3 regions of the Streptomyces sp. VNUA24 genome follow, and region 3 is predicted to be linked to each of the others. Evidence: riboswitches for the same ligand, from Rfam matches in the RefSeq annotation. Region 3 holds a riboswitch; each other region holds the start of a gene.

Region 1 (5,046 bases), 4.1 Mb from region 3:
GGGCCCGCCGGCCCCGCCCGGAAATCGGAACCGGTGCGCGGCGGTGGCACGCTCGGTGTGCAGGGACGTGATCGTGCGGGCCCGGTCGCTGTCCCCGCGCGCGACGGCGTCCACGATCCCGCCGTGCTCCGCCCAGGACTCCACCGGGTCGGCGGGCGCCTCGACCGCGTACATCCACGCGATCTTGTGCCGCAGCTGGGCGAGTGTCGAGGTCAGGGCAGGGCTGCCGGACGCCTGTGCGAGCGTCTCGTGGAACCAGCCGCCCAGGGAGCGCAGATCCTCGCTGGTGCCCCTCCTGGCCCGCTCCTGGCCCAGCCTGACGAGGCCGCGCAACACCTTGAGGTGCGCCTCCGTGCGGCGCTGGGCGGCCCTGGCGGCACCCAGCGGCTCCAGCAGCATGCGCATCTCCAGCAGGTCGGCAGCCTCCTGCTCGGTCGGCTCGGCGACGCACGCGCCCGCGTGGCGCCGGGTCACCACGAAGCCCTCGGCCTCCAGCGTGCGCAGCGCCTCACGGACGGGGACCCGGCTGACGCCGTACCGGCGGGCGAGCAGTTCCTCGGTGAGGCGGCTGCCGCGCTCGTAGACACCCGCGACGATGTCGTCCCGGATCGCCGTGCATACCGAATGCGCCGGAATACGCATGACCGACCTCCGCCTTAATCCCCGTGAAACGTCGATGATTGACGCGTGTTCCAGCGACTCTATTGCAGCGGGACGGAATTTCCGATGGCGGACCGGAATCCAGGGATATTTTTTGGACAGGAGGCGCGCCACAAGAGGTTCACGCAACGCGAAAGGCCCCGGCTCGTGAGCCGGGGCCTTCGAAGGCGTGGAGCGAGGTGTCAGACGTTCACACCGTGCGCGCGCAGGTAGGAGACGGGGTCCATGTCCGAGCCGTACTCGGCCGTGGTGCGGGCCTCGAAGTGCAGGTGCGGGCCGGTGACGTTGCCGGTCGCCCCGGAGAGGCCGATCTGCTGGCCGGGGGTGACCGTCTGGCCGACGGAGACGCCGATGGACGACAGGTGGCCGTACTGGGTGTACGTGCCGTCGGTCATGCGGATGACGATGTTGTTGCCGTAGGCGCCGCCCCAGCCCGCCTCCACGACGGTGCCGGAGCCGACCGCCAGGACGGCCGTGCCGGTGGCGGCGTGGAAGTCGACGCCGGTGTGGCTGCCGGAGGACCAGACGGCGCCGCCGGCCTTGTAGCCGGTGGAGATGTAGGAGCCGGTGATCGGCGAGACGTAGGTGTTGAGGCGCTCGCGCTCGGCCGCACGGGCGGCGCGGGCCTTGATCTCCTCGCGCTCCTTGGCGGCGGCACGCTCCTGCTCGGCCTTCTCGGCGGCGGCCTTGCGGGCCTCCTCCTGCGCCTTCTTCTTGACCTCGGCGACCTCGGCGGCCTGCTGCTGGGCGGCGGCCTGTGCGTCGACCTGGTCGGCGACCGTGTCACCGAGGACGATGACCTGGTTCAGGCCGGTCTGCTCGACGGCGGGCTCCTCCGCGGCGAGCGCGGGGCCGGCCAGGGTGCCGATGACGCCGGTGGTGGTGAGAGCGGCGACGCCCACGTTCCTCGTGGTCGTGCGCGACACACGGCCGGGACGGCGGTGCTTGCCAGGGGCGCGGGTGAACGCCATGAAGTGGCTGGTCCTTTCCTTCCTTCTCGCCTACCGGGTTAGCTGACGGGTTCGGAGCAGGAAGGTCTCCTACGGCTGCCCCCCGTTTCGCGTGGCTCGCGAAGGGCACCCGATTCACCCCAGGGACTTCGGTGGGTCCCCGGCTCCCCAGGCTCGCGCCTCGGGACTCGGCGATGACTGTCCGGTGCCGCGGCTGCGGCGAACATCTGACGAACAGCCGGACCGACGCTAAGTGGGCCGTCTTCGAAATAACAAACGGATCACAGGATTTGTTAACTACGCCACAGGTCAGACACACAACCTCCGCCATCAAACGGACAAAAGTGGGCCCTGGTGACTCTTCCGTCACCAGGGCCTCACTCGTGCGTGTCCTGCCGTCCGGTATCTCCCCGGTTCCCTACTCGGCGGGTACGACGGTGACTTCGCCGATTCCGAGGGCCCTGACCGGCTCCTCGATCTGCGCGGCGTCCCCGACGAGGACCGTCACGAGGCGGTCCACCGGGAAGGCGTTCACGACGGCCGCGGTGGCCTCCACCGTGCCCGTGGCGGCGAGTTGGCGGTACAGCGTCGACTGGTAGTCGTCCGGCAGGTACTGCTCGACCTGGTCGGCCAGCGTGCCCGCCACGGCCGCGGCCGTCTCGAACTTGAGGGGGGCGACCCCGACGAGGTTCTGCACGGCCACATCGCGCTCGGCGTCGGTCAGCCCCTCGGCGGCCAGGGTGCGCAGCACCGTCCACAGATCGTCCAGCGCCGGGCCGGTGTTGGGCGTGTCGACGGAGCCGCTGATGGCGAGCATCGCCGTGCCCGAGCCGTCCGGGGCGGAGCGCAGCACCTGGCCGAACGCGCGCACGCCGTAGGTGTATCCCTTCTCCTCCCGCAGGACGCGGTCCAGCCGGGAGGTGAGGGTGCCGCCGAGGCAGTAGGTGCCGAGCACCTGGGCCGGCCACACACGGTCGTGCCGGTCGGCGCCCACCCGGCCGATGAGCAACTGGGTCTGCACGGAGCCCGGGCGGTCCACGATGATCACGCGCCCGGTGTCGTCGGCGGTCACCGCCGGAACGACGCTGGGCTTGGCAGGGGAGCCGGTCCAGGCGCCCAGGGTGTCCCCCAGCAGCGTGCCGAGGTCGACCCCGGTGAGGTCGCCGACGACCACGGCGGTGGCCGTCGCGGGGCGCACGTGCCGCTCGTAGAAGGCGCGTACGGCCGCGGAGTCGATGCCCTCCACGGTCTCCTCGGTGCCCTGGCGGGGCCGCGACATGCGGGACTCGGCCGGGAACAGCTGCCGGGAGAGCTCCTTGGCGGCCCGCCGGCCCGGGTTGGCGGTCTCGTGCGGGATCTCGTCGAGCCGGTTGGCCACCAGACGCTCGATCTCGCCGTCGTCGAACGCGGGAGCCCGCAGGGCGTCCGCGAGCAGCCCCAGGGCCTTCTCCAGCCGCGACACGGGCACTTCGAGGGACAGGCGTACGCCCGCGTGGTCGGCGTGCGAGTCGAGGGTGGCGCCGCAGCGCTCCAGCTCGGCCGCGAACTCCTCGGCCGTGTGCTTGTCGGTGCCCTCGGAGAACGCCCTGGTCATGATGGTGGCGACGCCGTCGAGGCCGGCCGGCTCCGCGTCCAGGGGCGCGTCGAGGACGACCTCGACGGCGACGACCTGCTGGCCGGGGCGGTGGCAGTGCAGCACGGTCAGGCCGTTGGGCAGAGTGCCGCGCTCGGGCGCGGGGAACGCCCAGGGGCGGGCGTCGCCCGCCTGGGGCTGCGGGTGGAACTCCATGCTCGCGAGCTCGGTCACTTCGCCGACTCCTCGTTCTCGTCGGTGGTCTCGACGGCCTCCGTCTCGGCGGCCGCCTCTTCGGCGTCGTCTTCGGCGTCCTCCTCGCCGGCGACGGGCTCGTACACGAGCACCGCCCGGTTGTCGGGCCGCAGGCGGGCCTTGGCGATCTCCTGGACCTCGTCGGCCGTCACCTCCAGGACCCGGTCGACGGCGGTGAGGGCGAGCTTCGGGTCGCCGAACAGGACCGCGTAGCGGCACAGTTCGTCGGCGCGGCCCGCGACCGTGCCGAGCCGGTCCAGCCACTCGCGCTCCAACTGGGCCTGGGCGCGCTCCATCTCCTCGGCCGTGGGGCCCTCCGCGGCGAACCGGGCCAGCTCCTCGTCGACGGCGGCCTCGATGACCGGCACCTCGACGTCGCCGGAGGTCTTCACGTCCATCCACGCCATGGAGGGCGCCCCGGCCAGCCGCAGCAGGCCGAAGCCGGCCGTCACGGCCGTACGGTCGCGGCGCACGAGCCGGTTGTAGAGGCGGGAGGACTCGCCGCCGCCGAGGATGGTCAGCGCCAGGTCGGCGGCGTCGCACGCGCGGGTGCCGTCCTCCGGCAGCCGGTAGGCGGCCATCAACGCGCGCGCGGGCACGTTCTCCTCGACCACCTCGCGCAGCTGCTCGCCCATGACGTCGGGCAGCGCGCCGTCACGGGGCGCGGGCTTGCCGTCGTACGCGGGGATCGAGCCGAAGTACTTCTCCACCCAGGCGAGGGTCTGCTCCGGGTCGATGTCGCCGACGATCGACAGGACGGCGTTGTTGGGCGCGTAGTAGGTCCGGAAGAACTGCTGGGCGTCCTCCAGGCTCGCGGCCTCCAGGTCGTCCATCGAGCCGATCGGGGTGTGCCGGTAGGGGTGGCCCTCGGGGTAGGCCAGGCGGAAGATCTTCTCGAAGGCGGTGCCGTAGGGCACGTTGTCGTACCGCTGGCGGCGTTCGTTCTGGACGACCGCCCGCTGGTTGTCCAGGTTCTTCTGGTCGAGCGCGAGCAGCAGGCTGCCCATGCGGTCGGCCTCCAGCCACAGCGCCAGCTCCAGCTGGTGGGTGGGCATGGTCTCGAAGTAGTTGGTGCGCTCCCAGCTGGTGGTGCCGTTCAGCGAACCGCCGGCGCCCTGGACCAGCTCGAAGTGGCCGTTGTCCTTCACCTGGCCCGAGCCCTGGAACATCAGGTGCTCGAAGAGGTGGGCGAGGCCCGTGCGGCCCGCGACCTCGTGGCGCGAACCGACGTCGTACCAGAGGCACACCGCGGCGACGGGGGTCAGGTGGTCCTCGGAGAGCACCACGCGCAGGCCGTTGTCCAGGCGGTGCTCCCTCACTGTCAGGCCTTCGGAGCCGGCCTCGGCTGTGGCCGTGTGACCCATGGGCGATACGTCCCTTCGATCGCTGTGCTGTGTGCGCGGGATCCGCGGTCGTGTCCGTCGTGGAAATCGTCGCGGAAACCGCTGTTTCCTGCCGGTCCCGCCACTGTATGCAAGCGCGCGGACCCCCGGAGAAGTTCCCGGGCGCCGTACGCCGAGAGCGAGACCGGGGTTGCGGCCCGCGGTCCGTGGTTAAGGTCGGCGCACGCTGTTGACGTGGCGGTCCCACGAGGCCGCGCCCGGCGGT
Region 2 (5,046 bases), 1.7 Mb from region 3:
CCGGCCGACTCCCCGCTCCTCGACCTCGCCAGCAACGACTACCTCGGTCTGGCCCGGCACCCCGAGATCACCGAGGGCGCCGCCGAGGCCGCCCGCCGCTGGGGCGGCGGGGCCACCGGCTCCCGGCTGGTCACCGGCACCACCGAGCTCCACGGCGAACTGGAACGGGAACTGGCCGACTTCTGCGGCTTCGAGGCCGCGCTCGTCTTCTCCTCCGGCTACGCCGCCAACCTCGCCGCCGTCACCGCGCTCGCCCCCCACGGCTCCCTGATCGTCTCGGACGCGGGCAACCACGCCTCCCTCATCGACGGCTGCCGGCTGGCCCGCGGCACCACGCAGGTCGTCGCGCACGCCGACCCCGACGCCGTCCGCAAGGCGCTCGGCACGGCCGCCGCGGGGACCGCCCTGGCCGTGTCCGACACGGTCTTCTCCGTGGACGGCGACGCCGCCCCGCTGGCCGGACTCGCCGCGGCCTGCCGGGAGTACGGCGCCGGGCTCGTCGTGGACGACGCGCACGGCCTCGGTGTCCTGGGCGACGGGGGCCGGGGCGCACCGCACGCGGCGGGCCTCGCGGGCGCCCCCGACGTCGTCGTCACCCTCACGCTCTCCAAGTCGCTCGGCAGCCAGGGCGGAGCGGTCCTCGGCCCGGCGGCCGTCATCGACCACCTGGTCAACGCGGCCCGTACCTTCATCTTCGACACGGGTCTCGCCCCGGCCGCGACCGGCGCTGCGCTCGCCGCGCTGCGCCTGCTGCGCCGTGAGCCCGAGCGGGCGGCGCGCGCCCGTGAGGTGGCGAGGGAGCTGCACACACGGCTGACGGCGTCGGGCCATGAAGCGGTGCGGCCCGACGCCGCCGTGGTGTCCGTGCGTGCGCCGTCGCCGGATCAGGCGCTGGGGTGGGCGGCGGACTGCCGGGCGGCGGGTCTCGCCGTCGGCTGTTTCCGCCCGCCGTCCGTGCCCGACGGCGTCTCGCGGCTGCGGCTGACCGCCCGTGCGGATCTCACGCCGGAGCAGATCGACCGGGCCGTGCGGATCATCGACGACACGCGACCGTGAGTCGGCGTCCCGGCCGGGCGTCGCCGCGAACGGAATCCCGAACGCCGTCGGTGTCGGTCACCGCAGCGCGGTGATGAATCCCTCCCAGGTGTCGGGGTCGAACAGCAGGGCGGGCCCCGCCGTGTTCTTCGAGTCGCGTACGGCCACCAGCCCGGCCCAGCGGCCGGACCCCGGACGGGCCGTCTCGACACAGTTGTTCATCCCGGTGCTGCGGCTGCTGCGCAGCCATCGCACCTCGTGCAGGTCGGTACTTGCGGGGACGTTCCGAGGCAGTGCGGACATGGTGCCTCCTTACGCGCCGGCGGCTAGCCCGGCGATGTAATCCAACGAGTCCTCGGGCGAAAGGGCGTGGATCTGAAGGGCGTTGAAGGCCTCGACATACGCCTTGAGGTCTTCTTTCCGTTCGAGGTAGAGGCTACTCGTCAAGTGGTCGAGAACAACCACATCCAGATCAGATGTGCTCGGGAATGAGAAAATTACGAAAGGGCCCGTGACGCCGACATGTGCCCCGGCAGTGAACGGGAGCACCTGCAGTCTCACTTGGGGCAGCCGCGCCGCCTCGACCAGACGCACCAGCTGCCGGGCCATGACCTCGCGGCCCCCCACCTCGCGCCGGAGAACGCTCTCGTCGAGCACGGCGCTCAGCCTCATCGGCGGGTTTCCGCACAGCACCTTCTGCCGTGCGAGCCGCACCTCCACGAGCGCGTCGAGTTTGTCGTCCTCCAGCCCCTCCACCGCGGCCCGCGTCACCGCCCGCGCGTACTCGGGGATCTGCAGCAGGCCGGGCACCACCGAGGTCTCCAGCGTGCGCATGCCCCCGGCCTGCGACTCCAGGCTGATGAAGTCCCGGTACGCCGGAGGAAGTACGCCCCGGTACGCGTGCCACCAGTTGTGCCGTCCGCCGCCGTCCTCGGAGCCGGCGAGGGCCAGCAGCAGTTCCCGTAACTCGGTGTCGTCGATCCCGTACGCGTCCAGGAGCTTGCGGACGTCCGCGGGCCTCACCCCGCTGGAGCCCGTCTCGATCCGGCTCACCTTGGACTGGTGCCAGCCCACCCGACGGGCCGCCTCGATGCTCGTGAGCGCGGAACGGGTGCGCAGGACACGCAACTCGGCACCGAGCTTGCGGCGGCGCACCGCCGGACCGTACTGCATGGGATTCTCCTTCCGCCCGGCGAGCGACGTCGGGGTGACGACAGAGGATGGACCAAAGGCCCACCCAAATACGTTCGGCCGTCGGATAGTTCACCGCTTCGAGCGACAGATATATGCACATCTTGGTGGATCGCCGCCCGTCACGGCCCAGGTAGTGGCAGTCTGGCGCGAAGCACCAGTCCGGGACCGCAGTCGAACCATCCGCTCCCTGTCGGACACCGGTCCCGTGGGAAAGGGACGCCTCGCCATGGCAGATCACCTGGAAGCATCCGTCACTCTGCCGAGCGATCCCGCCTCGGTCTCCGCAGCCCGGAACTACGTCGCCGGTGTGCTCGCCGAATGGGGCCTGCCGGGTGACTCGGGCACCGCGGACACCGTGCGCCTGATCGTGTCCGAACTCGCCACCAACGCCGTCCAGCACACGTCGGGCCTGTCTCCCACCTTCACCGTGGACATCGCGCTCGACCGGGACGAACAGCTGCGCATCGGCGTCACCGACAGCCATCCGCGCTTCCCCAGACGCCTGCCGGCCGCCGTCCAGCAGGACAACGGCCGGGGCATGGTCATCATCCGGTGGCTGACCGCCGAGTGCGGCGGCAGGCTGAGCGTCAGACCCACGCGGGAGGGCGGCAAGACGGTGGCGATCGAACTTCCGTGGACGGTTCCCGTCCAGCCGGTCACCGCGGGTGGTCGGCCGGAGACCTGACCGGGTGGTTCTCCCGTCCGACCGGTGACGACGGCGGCGGCGTGGCGCCACGGCCGGAGGCGCGTCCCACCACCTTCGGGAGCAGGCCCCACAGGAGGAGGCACGCCAGGAGGGTGCCCGATCCGGCGACGATCCCGGCCGTCCGGCCGAGTGTCACGTCCACGACGAGCAGGACGGAACCGGTGAAGGCCGGCATCAGCACGATCATCCCCGCGGTGGCCAGCCGGGACGAGACCCGGACGATGGCGGGCTTGGCGTTCTGCTGGAAGAGCGAGCGGTGCAGGGCGGCCGGGGCGGTGAAGAGCGTCGCCGCGAGAACCGCGAGCAACAGGGTGGTGACGTAGGTGACACGCTGGAACGTGTCCAGATCCGGAAAGCGTGGCGTGAAGGCCAGCGTCAGCAGGAACGCGAAGAGGATCTGCACTCCGGTCTGGGTGACCCGCAGTTCCTGAAGCAACTCCGAGAAGTTGCGGTCGGCGCGTTCGAGGGGTGTCTCGTTACGCGCGGTGCTGGTGGGTACGTCGGCCATGACCGGACGGGTAACCATATGAGGACGACATACGCCGACGGGGGCGGCGGACAGCTCCACCGCCCCCGTCGGTGGGTCAGCGGACCCGGCCGTACCAGACGCTCTTCGTCCAGATCTTCTGCAGCCGGACGACGTCACCCGTCTTCGGCGAGTGCCAGAGCTTTCCCTTCCCCGCGTAGATACCGACGTGATAGACGTTCGAGCCCGAGTGGAAGAAGACGAGGTCTCCGAGCTTGCGGCTGCTCGCGGAGATGTGCTTCGTCTTGTTGTACTGCTGCTGGGCAGTACGGGGCAGCTTCTTGCCCGCCTTCTTGAACGAGTAGAGCGTCAGCCCCGAGCAGTCGAACCTGCCCGGACCCACGGCGCCGTACTTGTAAGGGGAGCCCTTCTTGGAAGCCGCGACCTTGAGTGCCTTCGACGCCACCGTGGCGGCCTCGGCGCCGGATGCGGCGCCCGGGACCACGATGCTGCCGCCCACGGCGGCGATGGTCAGAGCCGAGGCCGTACCGGCCCGGGTCAACAGCGACGGGACACGATTCAGCGCAGACATGCGCAACCCTTCGTCAGCCGCCTGTGAAGGATGACCTGTCGGATTCGGGCTGGCGAAGTTGCCCGGCCGCTGACGCGGCTTCACCCCAAGGGCTGCTCGGCCCGGTCATGGCGTGACCGTTCCGGCGACCCGTCGTGCTTGGGTCCTCCACTCCTGCCGATGCAATCCTGTCGACCGGTCATCCGGGCGGCGGCAGGACTCGGCGTCCACCCGGATCGCCCCGCCGCTGCGGCGGGGGCTTGTCGTCAGGAAGGGATCTTGGCGTACTCAAGTGCGAAAATCCCAACGGAAACGGGGATTTGTGGTCTTACTCACCACTCACCCGTTCGGGTGGACAGGGCGATTTCCCTCGTTGTGTCCCACTGGTCGAGGAGGTCCGCACCAGCGCCGGAATGCTGTACTCCGCCCATGTACCAGGCATCTTGCGCAACTTCACAGGTCCTCACGACGTATGGGCCGATGGGTCGATCGCGGTAGGCCGACCGGAGGGCGCCGAGCCGGAACCGGACGCCCCGTCAGTAGTACGGAGCGCGATACGCGATCGGTTCAGGCCGGAGTGCGGAGCCGATGAGCGATCGGTTCAGGCCGGCGAGTCCTCCGCCTCCGGCGGCAGCGCCACCCGTCCGGCGCGGCGCTCCCCGTCCAGGACGCGCAGCGCCCGCGCGAGTGTCGGCGCGTGCACCTCGTTCTCCCCGCGCTTGTGCATCAGTTCGAGCGCGTCGCGCAGGGCGGTCGCCTTCGAGACCAGCGCCTGCGCCGCCCGCAACCCGCGATAGGTGTCGCCCGGACGCGCCGGATTGATCCGGCCGATCAGGTCCAGTACGTCCAGGTAACGGTCGATCAGCTCGGCCTCGGCACGCGTGAGTGCGGGCAGCGGCGGCAGTTCCGGGGGCAGCATCCGCGCCTCACCTCGCGCCGGGGAACGGGGGCGAGGGGGGTGCGGGACGGGTCTTGCGGCTCCGGATCACCCGGTCGGCCAGGCCGTACGCCCCCGCCGCCTCGGCGTCGAGGAACGTGTCCCGCTCGATGTCGGCACCGATCCGCTCCGGACTC
Region 3 (5,046 bases):
GCGGCTGTTCGATCAGCAAGGCTCCCCCCTCAGAGATAGACCTAACACGCCTGGAGTGTTGGAATCTATCTTTGGATGGAAGGATTGTCGATCGACAACACCACCGACCACCCCCGGCGGCCCCCTGGATCGCTGCATGAACCCCCCCCTGAACGAATGAAGCGCACCCCTTTGGATGCGCTTCCATTCTATATGCATTTAGGGGTTAGATCAAGGCGCTCAAGCCTCTGACCTGGCCTTATTCGGCGGTCTTGTTCGCCGCCTTACCGCGCGGCACGATCCTGGATCCGGGACCGTCATAACTGCCGTCACGCAGGGCCGCCAAGACTTCCTTGTCGATCCCCCAGTCCACTCCGCGCGCACCCGCCTGTAGCGCGGGTGCGTCTGCAACGACCGGTTCCAGAAGCCAGATCGGCGATCCGGACAGGTTGTAGTCGGCGGGCCGGAACCGGCCCGTACTCATGGCCTTCCGCAGGAGCGCGCCGGACGGAAGCCGGAACAGCGTCACCAACTCGGCCTGACCTACCAACGGGGGGAGTTGCTCAACCTCCCTCACCCAGTAGCCCGGATCCTGCTCCTTGGTCAGCCGCTCAAGCTCCGTGTGATTGAGGTGCTTCGGGCGCGGAGTCGTCTCTCCGAAGCCCTTCACGAACTGGAGGAGCCAGTACGGCGACCCGCTGATGATCCTGGCGGCGCGGTAATCGAGGGTGTGATCCCGGCTAATCCACTGGCTGACCTGGAGTGGCCTCACGTCGTACAACGCGGCGAACTCGACCCTGCCGGCCAGGTACGGCTTCCTTCCCGCCGGCGCCTTGTCCTCTGCCACTCCATCGCCTCCAGCTCACGTCACGTCTGCATATAGATTGTAACCAACGTGGAAGCGGAGTCCGAACCCTGCACACAGGCGATAAGGTGGAGTCTCCAAGAGGTCGAAGACCCCCCGTCGCGAGACGGGGGGTCTTCTTCCATCCTGGGCTCTCGGGCCGCTCGACGTCACCTCATCGTGGCTTAGGTACCCGGCAGGGTGAGCGACGTGCTCTCGTACTTCGGCGGACGTGCGTAGCCGAGCAGCCAGCCGAACCGAGGCGACAGGTGCTCCTCGGCGAGTCGGAACACGCCGTAGTAGGCAAAGGTGGCGACCGGGGTCAGGACCCCCGTGACGGCCGTGGCGTCGAGATCGAGTCCGTGCCGAAGGGCGACCGCGACGAGCCAGCCGACCGCAGCCGGGACTCCCGTACGCAGCAGCGAGGCGTAGAGGTTCATGGGGATGTGCTCCTTGAGCTGTTGAGGGAGGTCAGGCGAAGAGACGGCGCCAGGTCTCCGGCCCGGGGTAGCCGTCTGCGTCGGAGCCGCTCCACTTCTGGGCGTGCTGGAAGTCGACGACGTTGAGGCGGTCCGCCTCACCCCAGTCGCGGGACGGACCGACGCGGTAGTGCTTGCTGTAGCCCTTGCGCACGAGTTGCTGGCCCAGCAGGAGAATCGAGGCGTTCGACTTGCCGAGTCCGAAGGCGCTGCGGCCGGGAAACGCCGGCGGGCCGGGCTTCGGCGTCGTCGTGGTCGGCCACTTCGGCATCGGACCCGGGTCCGTGTGCGTGTTCTCGGGCGTCTGGCCGTGGCCGTAGTGCCCGCCCTCCGTCTCCCAGATGTGCTCGCTTCGGTTCGCCTTCCAGGTCGGGGCGCCCATCGGCCAGACGTCCGGCACCCCCCAACTCCGCGCCCAGGCCAGGATCTTGTCGAGTCCCTTGGCCGGGGTGTCCCGGACGGTCGCGTACGACGTCCCGTTCACGCGGCAGTACGGGAAGAACAGCGTCTCGACTTGGAGACACACCTTCCCGGTGCGGTTGGTCCGGGTGCCGCCGGCGGTGTCGACGACCGACTTGGACCGGCTGTTCGCCGGGTAGAACTGGGCGGTCCTGCCTGTGAAGGGATCCCAGAGGAGATGCGGTGCGGCTCCCTTGCCGCCACTGGTGAAGTACTGCACGAGCTTGTCGAACGCGACGAGATCGGCGGGCTTGGTCGCCGTGGCGTTCTTGTCCCACGTGATGTGCCAGATGACGCGTGGGTCGTACTGCGAGTCGGTGGGTGCGATGTCGCTGAGCGGGTGCCGCTCAGCGCCAGGCAGCCAGAGATCAGGCATGGCGCGTTCCTTGTTCTCCCCCGCGCCTGCTGTTCTGAGCCTACAGTCCGAGCTTGCCGGTCACGATCGCGACGATCACTCCCACCACGACCGGCGCCACGAGGGCGGTGAGAGCCAACCGTCGTACGCCGCGGGCCTCTTGGCGCTCCGTCTCGCGCTCGCGCTGCATCTGGGCGATGTCGTCCTCGACGGCTTTGATCCGTACCTCGTCAGTCCGCCGGTCGGCGTCGTACTGGATCTTCGTGACCATCTCGGCGAGCCGTGCGCTGAAGGCAGCGAAGTCGGCGCGTAGGTCGTCGCGCATCTGCTGCATGGCCCGCAGCAGTTCCCACGGCGTGGGGTCCTGTCCCGGCGGCGCGGTCACGGCACTCCCTTCGGCAGCCCCGCGCCGCTGAGGATCAGCCTACGCGTTCCTTCCCTTGTGTTTGCAGCAGTCCTACTCGGATTTCTCGGAACCCTCCTCGCTCGCTCCCGAGATCCCGCCGCCGACGAATACCACGCTCAGCGCGAGGGCGGCTACACCGACGGCTGCCACTGCCCCCATCCCCGCCCAGAGGAAATGCTTGTTCTCGCGGTCCTTCTCGCCTACCCGCCGCACGTTTTCGTCGTAGCGGTCGTGGAGGGACTCCCGCTGTACCCAGCTGAGGTCATCACGACCGAGGTCGGCTCGCAGTGCGTCCCTCTGGTCCTGCGAAGCCTTGAAGAAGTGGTTCTGACTGTTCTCGTTGGCCGCGAGAGTAGACTTGTGGGCCTCTTTGACCGCATCGATATTGTCCTTGCCCAGGTCCTTGAAGGCAGGGAACTGCTCAATGATCTTGAGCCGCACTTTAGTGGGCATCTCGGGCATCGATGCCACGAAATTGAGCACCTTGTCCTTGGACAGGTTCCGCCAGTTCGAGATACCCAACTTCCGTTTGACTACTGCTTCGTCCACGTCGCCCTTTCCCTGACTTCGCCCATCGTCCTGTGAGGCATCCCGGATAGTAGCGGTTCCCACCGACAGGCCGGGGATCGTGTCGGTTGAGCTGCGGGATCACTTGGAACCTGTTACCGCAGCGCCAGCGGCGCTTCCGCAAATCCAGGTCGCCAGCCGTTGTAGGACCGGGATGTGTCTTGTACTTGCTGCACGTGAGGATCGGACGGAAGCATCTGCCGCGCGGCCCCGGTTCAGGCTCGGGCATGACATGGCGGCGCCGACAGCGCATGCCGTGGACCCCGTGACGCTGCCTCAACTCGAACTAGACGACATCCCTCAGATGGCGTAGGCGCAGCCCTACTTCCTGACCCGCACTCGCGCCCCGACAGCCGCCTGACCTGGGAAGTTCGCATACGTCCACCCGAACGGGTGAGTGGTGCGAAAGAACACAAACCCCTGGCCCTCCTGGGACTTTCGACCACGGATAGGCCAAGATCCCTCTAACGACAAGCCCTCGCCACCACGGTGAGGCGATCCGGGCGGACGCCGAATCCTGCCGCCGCCCGGATGACCGGTCGACAGATATATGCATCGGCAGGAGTGGAGGACCCAGCGTGACGGGTCGCCGGGACGGTCACACCATGACCGGACCGAGCAGCCCTTGGGATGAAGCCGCGTGTATGCGGCCGGGCAACTTCGCCAGCCCGAATCCGACAGGTCATCCTCCACAGGCGGCTGACGCGAAGGTACAGCCGTCATGTCAACGACGCAGAACAACCCCCAGCCCTCCGGAACCAGCTCCAACGGAGACGGGGGTGATGGGTCCAAGATCCGCAAGTTTGAAGCCGCAGTCATTGTCCTTGTGGGAATCATCGGTGGTTTCTCCGCAGCGACAGGACGACGGATCATGGACCACGTCTCGAATTTCGAGGCGATTTACACAGGCTGCCTAGCAGCAGCCGGATTGTGCGGCTTCATCATCCTGATGTTGAGGTTCATCCGGGGGCAATCTTGACCCGTTAGCACAGCAGGAGGGGCCTTGGCATCTGGCCAAGGCCCTCTTCCTGCACCCCTCTTGACATGAGGTCATAGCACCGAATTCACGCGGCTATGGCCGATTCAAGATATCGTGGGCGCCACTTGAGATCGGGACAGCTCCGAGTTGCCATGATCGAGCCAGTCAGGTGATCGCCTGGCCGATGTAGTCGTCGGCCGAGCCGCAGTCCTCTACCAACAGATAGGCGACGTTGCTGCTGCTGGCGGCGAGCGTCCATGTCTGTGCGACTCCTCCTTGAGCCCCGGTCCAGCACAGTGCGGCCGTGACGTCGCTGCCTGTCGTGTTGGTCAGGATGGTCTGGACGGAAACGGCTGCGTTCGCTGTGGAGGCTTGCAGATTGTTGACCCGTATCTGGTCCTTGTAAATCGTTCCGGACACGCTGTTCTTGCGGATTCGGTATAGCGCGTAGCTGTCACTGGCCGCACTATGCAGTGCCCAGAGGGAGACGCGGTAGGCGCGGCCGGCCTTGAACGTGATGCTGCCGGTGGCGATGAGGGGCGTCTCCGCGCTGGAGAAGGTGACGTTCGCGGTCAGTGTCTTCTGCGCGACAAATCCGCGCCCCTGGGATTTGCCGTAGACGCTGAGGTCTCGGTCGATCGCGAATCCGCTGGATGTGAGCTTGGCAGTGGCCTGGGCGGATGCGGACGGCGCATCGCGGACGTGCAGTTCGATGGATGATCCGGCGTCCGATGTATCGGCGCCGTAGCCGCTGATGTAGGCAACTCCGTTCCCGCTCAGATCGTTTGCGTAGAGGTTGAAGACTCCTCCCGAATAGCCCGGCACGTGGCTTTGCAGGAACACCCCTGTTTCCTGGATCGAACCAGTCACCTTGGGGGCGCTGAGCGAAACGCTCGGAACTTCGTAGGTGGCGGAGGAATCCGAGGCGTACGCGATGGCGGTATTGAGTTCTGCCGGTGCTGACTCATCGGCGCTGCC

What was found. A riboswitch is a leader RNA that binds a small molecule or an ion and turns the genes downstream of it on or off. The one in region 3 is predicted to bind cyclic di-AMP.
Region 1: linked by a shared signal. The riboswitch ahead of PYR72_RS14420 (M23 family metallopeptidase) and the one ahead of PYR72_RS32555 (hypothetical protein) in region 3 are both predicted to bind cyclic di-AMP.
Region 2: linked by a shared signal. The riboswitch ahead of PYR72_RS40230 (C40 family peptidase) and the one ahead of PYR72_RS32555 (hypothetical protein) in region 3 are both predicted to bind cyclic di-AMP.

What each region holds. Positions count from the first base shown of each region.
Region 1 covers NZ_CP119143.1:3,460,381-3,465,426, forward strand. Annotated here, with positions in the region: gene PYR72_RS14415 (GntR family transcriptional regulator) at 1-642, opposite strand, end outside; gene PYR72_RS14420 (M23 family metallopeptidase) at 843-1,631, opposite strand; cyclic di-AMP (ydaO/yuaA leader) riboswitch at 1,645-1,814, opposite strand; gene PYR72_RS14425 (pitrilysin family protein) at 2,029-3,417, opposite strand; gene PYR72_RS14430 (pitrilysin family protein) at 3,414-4,802, opposite strand.
Region 2 covers NZ_CP119143.1:9,330,437-9,335,482, forward strand. Annotated here, with positions in the region: gene PYR72_RS40205 (8-amino-7-oxononanoate synthase) at 1-1,056, shown strand, start outside; gene PYR72_RS40210 (DUF397 domain-containing protein) at 1,114-1,338, opposite strand; gene PYR72_RS40215 (helix-turn-helix transcriptional regulator) at 1,348-2,208, opposite strand; gene PYR72_RS40220 (ATP-binding protein) at 2,456-2,914, shown strand; gene PYR72_RS40225 (DUF6328 family protein) at 2,886-3,443, opposite strand; gene PYR72_RS40230 (C40 family peptidase) at 3,520-3,993, opposite strand; cyclic di-AMP (ydaO/yuaA leader) riboswitch at 3,997-4,208, opposite strand; gene PYR72_RS40235 (hypothetical protein) at 4,574-4,891, opposite strand; partial or broken gene PYR72_RS40240 (ATP-dependent Clp protease proteolytic subunit) at 4,899-5,046, opposite strand, start outside.
Region 3 covers NZ_CP119143.1:7,602,573-7,607,618, reverse strand. Annotated here, with positions in the region: gene PYR72_RS32590 (hypothetical protein) at 1-19, opposite strand, end outside; gene PYR72_RS32585 (hypothetical protein) at 239-826, opposite strand; gene PYR72_RS32580 (hypothetical protein) at 1,009-1,263, opposite strand; gene PYR72_RS32575 (peptidoglycan-binding protein) at 1,295-2,137, opposite strand; gene PYR72_RS32570 (hypothetical protein) at 2,178-2,501, opposite strand; gene PYR72_RS32565 (hypothetical protein) at 2,574-3,071, opposite strand; partial or broken gene PYR72_RS32560 (IS5/IS1182 family transposase) at 3,118-3,331, shown strand; cyclic di-AMP (ydaO/yuaA leader) riboswitch at 3,588-3,803, shown strand; gene PYR72_RS32555 (hypothetical protein) at 3,811-4,068, shown strand; gene PYR72_RS32550 (hypothetical protein) at 4,234-5,046, opposite strand, start outside.